2 linked regions of the Rhodothermus marinus genome follow. The protein of the gene in region 2 interacts with the protein of the main gene of each other region in a pairwise test. Links are inferred from orthologs where the notes say so. Each region holds a gene or a part of one and is shown on either strand. Other genes may lie near its edges.

The links.
Region 1: the proteins of mtgA (region 2) and GYH26_RS14510 interact in binary tests that used the Escherichia coli proteins (3 or more experiments, as listed by UniProt). The link is inferred for Rhodothermus marinus from one-to-one orthologs.

Annotation. Positions count from the first base shown.
Region 1 is NZ_AP019797.1:3,312,528-3,315,728, forward strand. Bases 294-3,178 are described here. They hold GYH26_RS14510 (penicillin-binding protein), read right to left. Parts: upstream 2,829-3,178; coding sequence 759-2,828; downstream 294-758. Other genes in these bases: GYH26_RS14505 (UDP-N-acetylmuramoyl-L-alanyl-D-glutamate--2,6-diaminopimelate ligase), read right to left, coding at 294-768; GYH26_RS14515 (hypothetical protein), read right to left, coding at 2,865-3,178. In the rest of the region: more of GYH26_RS14505, read right to left, coding at 1-293; more of GYH26_RS14515, read right to left, coding at 3,179-3,201. UniProt on the Escherichia coli protein: Essential cell division protein that catalyzes cross-linking of the peptidoglycan cell wall at the division septum. Required for localization of FtsN.
Region 2 is NZ_AP019797.1:1,342,307-1,345,402, forward strand. What follows is about bases 1-2,780. They hold mtgA (monofunctional biosynthetic peptidoglycan transglycosylase), read right to left. Parts: upstream 1,837-2,780; coding sequence 1,165-1,836; downstream 1-1,164. Other genes in these bases: GYH26_RS05890 (threonine aldolase family protein), read right to left, coding at 137-1,171; greA (transcription elongation factor GreA), read right to left, coding at 1,850-2,329; GYH26_RS05905 (NlpC/P60 family protein), read right to left, coding at 2,462-2,780. Also shown: more of GYH26_RS05905, read right to left, coding at 2,781-3,031; GYH26_RS05910 (YtxH domain-containing protein), read left to right, coding at 3,030-3,096. UniProt on the Escherichia coli protein: Peptidoglycan polymerase that catalyzes glycan chain elongation from lipid-linked precursors. May play a role in peptidoglycan assembly during cell division in collaboration with other cell division proteins.

The sequences.
Region 1 (3,201 bases), 2.0 Mb from region 2 along the record:
ATCGTCGATGTTGTAAAGTGCCGTGGCCCTGAACGTCAGCCCGTCAAAGAGCTTCTTTTTGGCTTTCAGATAGGCCTCGAACGAGCCGTGATAATCCAGGTGGTCGCGCGTCAGGTTCGTAAAGACCGCGATGGAGAACGACAGGCCGGCCACCCGCTCCTGCTCCAGCGCATGCGAGGAGACTTCCATCACACAGTTCTTGCAGGGGACGCCCGTCATGCGCCGCAGCAGGTGGTTTAGCTCGATGGGCCCCGGGGTGGTATTCGACGCCGGAAGCTCATGCCGGCCGAACCGGTAGCAGACCGTCCCGATCAGACCGGTTTCCTGGCCGATGGCGTTCAGCATGTGATAGACCAGGAAAGCGGTCGTCGTTTTGCCGTTGGTGCCCGTAATGCCGATCAGACGCAGCCGCCGGCCCGGATTCATGTGAAAGATCGTGGCCAGTATGCCGAGCGCCCGCCGGCTGTTGGACACCTGCACAAAGGTGACTTTCGGAAAGCGTTCGGCGAACGCCTCCGGCACGACTTCACCCACCACGGCCACGGCGCCTCGCTCGATGGCCTGTTCGATGAACTGGTGGCCGTCGACGCGCTCGCCCCGCACGGCGACAAACAGCCCGCGCGGCTGCACCTCCCGGCTGTCGTCCGTCAGGTGCGTGAGCTTCCGCGCGGTCGCCGATCCGACGACCGTCTGCAACAGCCCCTCACGCTCCAGTCGCTGGAGCACCCGGGTCAATGGGATCGGTTGTTTCGGGATAGCTACCGGCATCGCAGATAGACCTCGCTGGGTAAGGGAGCCCCGGGTTCGGGCCACTGGGCTACCACCTGTCCATGTCCTTCAACACGTACCCCCACGCCGAAGGCGGCCAGCCAGTAGGTGGCCTGCCGTGCGCTCAGGCCCCGCACGTCGGGCATGCGGCGTACGAGCGTGTCGGGCGGCGTTACCTCCAGACGCACAGCATCGCCGGGCGTTATCGGGGCTTCGGGCGCCGGACGCTGACCGGTGACAAAGGCCAGCGCCCCGTCCGGGCCGGCTACCCGCACCCTCAACCCTTCGGCCTGAAGCCGCGCACGCGCGACGGCCAGCGGCTGTCCTTCCAGGGTCGGAAGCGGCCGTGTCACCTGCTCTGGCAACTCCTCGCGGGGGGCCATGCGCTCGGCAATCTTCGGGAAGGTGCCGATCCAGCGCTCGGCAACGCGTCGGAAGATGGGCGCGGCGACCTGCCCTCCGTAGATGCTGCGGCGCGGCTCGTCGAGCACCACGATCAGCGCCACCTGGGGATCGTCGGCCGGGAAGAAGCCCACGAACGACGCCCGGTAGGCGCCCGGCTGGTAGCGTCCGTCCACCACCTTGAAGGCGGTGCCCGTCTTGCCGGCCACCGGCAATCCTTCAACCCGCGCCGCCTTACCTGTTCCCTCGTTGACCACCCGCTCGAAGACGGGGAGCAATTGCCGAGCCGTCTCGCGCCGAAAGGCCCGCCGGATCGAGTCGGGCCGCGCGCGCCAGAGCACCTCCCCCGTAATCGAACGCCGCTCGGCCACCACGAACGGCCGCACGAGCAGTCCGCCATTGGCCAGTGCGCAGTAGGCCGTCAGGATCTGGAGTGGCGTGGCATCGACTTCGTAGCCGATGCTCATGGAGGTCAACGTGGTGCCGCTCCAGCGGGACGGACGCTTGAGCGTGCCGCTCACCTCGCCGGGCAAGTCGATCATCGTGGGTTGCCCGAAACCCAGATTGCGGGCATACTGGTAGAGAACGCCGGGCTTGAGCCGCGTGGCGATTTTGGCGATGCCCACGTTGCTGGAATGCACCAGCGCCTCGGCAAACGAGATGCGGCCGTAGGCATGCACGTCGCGCATGGTGCGTCCGGCGAAGACGGCCCAGCCGGCGCCGGTGTCGATCGTATCGTCGAGCGCCACCACGCCCTGCTCCAGCGCGGCAATGGCCGTGATCAGCTTGAACGTGGAGCCGGGTTCCATGCGGTCGGTGATGGCCCGGTTGCGTCGGGCTTCCTCCGGAGCGGCGGCCGGCCGGTTGGGATCGTAGGTGGGCACGTTCGCCATGGCCAGCACGGCCCCTGTGCGTGGATCCATGGCGATGGCCGTGCCCCAGCGGGCGCCCGCCTCGGCCACGCCACGTGCCAGCTCCTCTTCCAGAATCGTCTGGCGGATCAGGTCGAGCGTCAGCACCAGCGTCTGCCCGTGCTCGGGCTCGACGACCTCACCGCCCACCATCGGCTTGAGCACCCCGCGACGATCGCGCTGGACCACGCGCCGCCCGGGGCGTCCCTGCAGGTACCGATCGTACTGCAGCTCCAGGCCGGCCAGTCCGCGGCCGTCGGCTCCCACGTAGCCGAGCACGTGCGCCGCCAGCGAACCATAGGGATACCAGCGGCTGAAGCGGGGCTCCAGAATGACGCCCGGCACCTCCCAGCTTTCGATGGCCTTCTTCTGGGCCTCGGTCAGCCCTCGCCAGAGCACCACGTAGCGCGGACTCGCGCGCCGGGCCACCCGTTGCCGGAAATACGCCGCCGACCTTCCGGTCAGGCGCGCCAGTCTTTCAAAGAACGTGGAAGCCTGTGCGGCAAAGCCTTCGACTTCAGGATCGAGCGCCAGGTCGTAGCGCACCGTGTTGACGGCCAGCGCCCGCCCGGCCCGATCGAGCATTTCCCCCCGCATGGCGGGGATCTCCACGACGGCCCGCACCTGCCGCCGCCCTTCGGCCCGTAGCGCCGCGCCCTCGCCCAGATAGATCCAGAGCATGCGCCCCACGATGGCCAATGGCCAGAGCGCCATCAGCACCAGCACCACATACAGGCGGGTCAGCATTTGATCGCGGGGCTCCACGGCACAGGCGCATAGGCTTCAGGGTTGCACGTGAATGACCACCGGTCCGTAGGTGAAGCCTTCCTCCAGACCCAGCGCCCGGGCGCGCTCGTAGATGACGGCCGGACTCGTGGCCCGGTCGAATTCGCCCTTCAACCGGTTGTACGTGAGCACCAGTTGCAGATGCTCGCGCCGCAGGCGCTGCACTTCCTGAAGCGCCTCCCGCGTGGCGTACACGTGCCACACGTAGGCGAGAAACAGCAATGCCGCGCCGATCACATACAGCGTGAGCCGCCGCGCCGAGAAGCGGACGCCCCGGAGCTGATCCGCCCGGGTCGTCTCCCGGCGGGCCAGCTCGCGCCACGACGGCCAGCGT
Region 2 (3,096 bases):
TGGTCATCGCAGGGAGATTTACCGCCGGTGAATGCAGACAGGCGCTTGGGCAGAGCTCGTTTCGATTTTTTTCTCTGTAGATGTCTTTTCTCCTGCAGGGCGAAGGTGTCGTTTGGCATGCACGCCGGCGCCTGACTCAGGCGGTTGCGCGGCCGAAGAGTCGGTGCAGGATGGCCAGCGCGCGGTCGATGTCCTGCATCGACACGTCCCGGTGCGTGGTGGCGCGGATCGTCCGGGGGCCGAAAGGCACCATGAGCACCCCTTCCTCCCGGAGCTGCGTCAGGACGCTTTCGGCGGTGCCCCGGCGGACGTCGAAGCGCACGATGTTGGTCTGCACGCGCTCCAGGTCGATCTCGAAGGCCGGTAGCTCGGCAATGCCCTCGGCCAGGCGCCGGGCTTTGGCGTGATCTTCGGCCAGCAGCGGACGGTGGTGCTCCAGCGCGTAGAGTCCGGCAGCGGCCAGCACGCCCACCTGGCGCATACCGCCGCCCAGCAGCTTGCGGAACCGGCGTGCTTCGGCGATGAGGTCGGCCGAAGCGGCCAGCACGGAGCCAACCGGCGCGCCGAGTCCTTTGGAGAGGCAGACGCTCACCGTATCGAACGGCGCGGCCAGTCGGTGTTCGGGCACCCCCAGGGCCACGCTGGCGTGCCAGAGCCGGGCGCCGTCCAGGTGCAGGGCCAGGCCGTGGCGACGTGCCTCGGCGGTAACGGCTTCGACGACGTCCGGTGGAATAACCACACCACCGGCCCGGTTGTGCGTGTTTTCCAGGCACACCAGCCGGGAGCGCGGCTCCCAGTCGTGCCCGTGGCGCACGGCCAGCGCCAGCGCCTCGGGCGAAAACCAACCCGGCGTGTCGTCCAGCGGATGGAGCTGGACGCCCGAGATCAGCGCCGGGGCGCCCGACTCGTAATTGAAGATGTGGCTTTCGCGGCCGAGGAGGACCTCGTCGCCCGGGCGCGTCAGCACCTTGATGGCGAGCTGGTTGCCCATGACGCCGGAGGGGACGAACAGGGCCGCCTCTTTGCCCAGCAGCTCGGCCACGCGGGTCTCCAGGCGCCGGACGGTCGGATCCTCACCGAAGACGTCGTCGCCCACCTCCGCCTCGTACATGGCCCGGCGCATGCCGGGTGAAGGGCGGGTCACCGTGTCGCTACGCAGGTCGATCAGCATCCCAGCAGGTGCATGCGTTCCAGAATGATGCTGGTGTACCACCCCATCTGCTGGGGACGGCGCCGAAGGGGAGCCGGCAGGCAGGCCGCCAGTGCTGCCGCTTCATAGCGGGTGAGCTGGCGAGCCGGTTTACCGTAATGGTACCGGGCGGCTGCTTCTGCCCCGTAAATGCCCGGCCCCCATTCCACCACGTTCAGGTATAGCGTCAGCAAGCGTTCCTTGGACAGAAGCAGTTCCGCCAGGAGCGTCAGCGGGGCTTCCATCGCTTTGCGCAGATACGAACGGTGCGTGGTCATGAACAGGTTTTTGACCAGCTGCTGCGTGATGGTGGAACCCCCGCGACGGATGCGTTGCTGGCGGCGGTTGGCTTCCCAGGCTTCGCGCAATGCCTCCCAGTCAAAGCCCCAGTGTGTGTAAAAGCGTGTATCTTCGGCCGCCACGACGGCGCAGGCCAGCTGTTCGGAAAGCTGTGCGCGCGGACGCGGCAAATAGGTGCGCCGGCAGGACTCTCCCGCCAGCCAGCTCTCGATACATCGTTGCAGTTGCACTCCGGTAATCGGCGGGAACCAGAAGCGGTAGGCCAGCAGGGCCAGCGTACATAGTCCGTAATAAAAAGCCAGCAGAAAAAAGATGCCTTGCGCCAGTCGTTTCAACAGGCGGCGCATGGCCGGACGCTGTTCAGCGCGAGATCTCCAGAATCTGCAGCTTGACCTTGCCGGCCGGCACCTTGACCTCGACCACGTCGCCCACCGAGCGCCCCAGCAGTCCCTTGCCGATCGGGCTGTTGACCGATATCTTGCCTTCGTTCAGGTTCACTTCCTGGGGCGATACCAGCGTGAAGACCTGCTCGGCGCCGGTCTGCAGGTTCTTGACGCGCACTTTGGAAAAGATGTATGCCTTGCTCGTGTCGATCTTGTTCTCGTCGACGATGCGCGCGTTGGCGATGGTCTGCTCGATCTGTGCGATGCGGGCTTCCAGGCGGCCCTGGGCTTCTTTGGCCGCGTCGTATTCGGCATTTTCCGACAGATCGCCATGACCGCGCGCTTCGGCAATGGCTTTGGCAATGCGCGCCCGCTCTTTGGTTTTCAGCTCGTGCAGCTCTTCCTTGAGCTTCTGGAGCGCTTCCCTGGTCAGGTAAACCGGCTTCGGATCCTGCATAGATCTACCACAGTGTTTGCTGCGCTACGAGTCGGTACAGAAAAAGAGAACGCCACGGCCTTTCGGCTGCGGCGATCCGGAAAAAGGTTACGGCTGTATCTTTCCAACGCCTGTCGCCACCGAGAGATCCGGCTACCAGCCGATAGCCGGGGGCGGGTCCGTCGGGGGTGCGCCGGTTGTTTCGCCGAGCACGCGCCGGGCCGTCCAGTAGTGGCGTCGCCAGTAGGGTTCATCGAGGCGCGAGACGGTAACGCCGGTGGAACTGGCCGCATGGAAAAAGCGGTCGTCTCCCAGATAGATGCCTACATGGCGGTTTTTGCGATCCAGTCGAAAAAACACAAGGTCGCCGGCCTGCAACGCCTGGCGGGATACGGGTCGGCCGATGCGGGCCTGCGCTTCGGTGGTGCGGGGCAGCGTCATCCCGAAGGCGTCCTGGTAGACGCGCACAACCAGCCCCGAGCAGTCGATGCCCCTGTGGTCGAGGCCGCCCCAGCGGTGGGGCGTGCCCTCCCAGCGCTCCAGCTCGGCCAGCAGACGCGCCTGCACGTCGGCGTCGCCGGACGTCGGCGCCGGCGGCGGGGTGGCCGTGCGGCAACCGGCAAGCGCCAGCCAGCTCAGGAGCAGCACCAGATGGCGGAACCGAAGTTCAGCGACTCGTATAACCTGCAGGGTTGTCGGTTGAATTGAAACGAATCCGATCATGCGTGTATCCTGGCCTGTTGCAATCTGTGCGTTTGCGGCCGGTGTGGTGACCGGCCTGCTGCTGG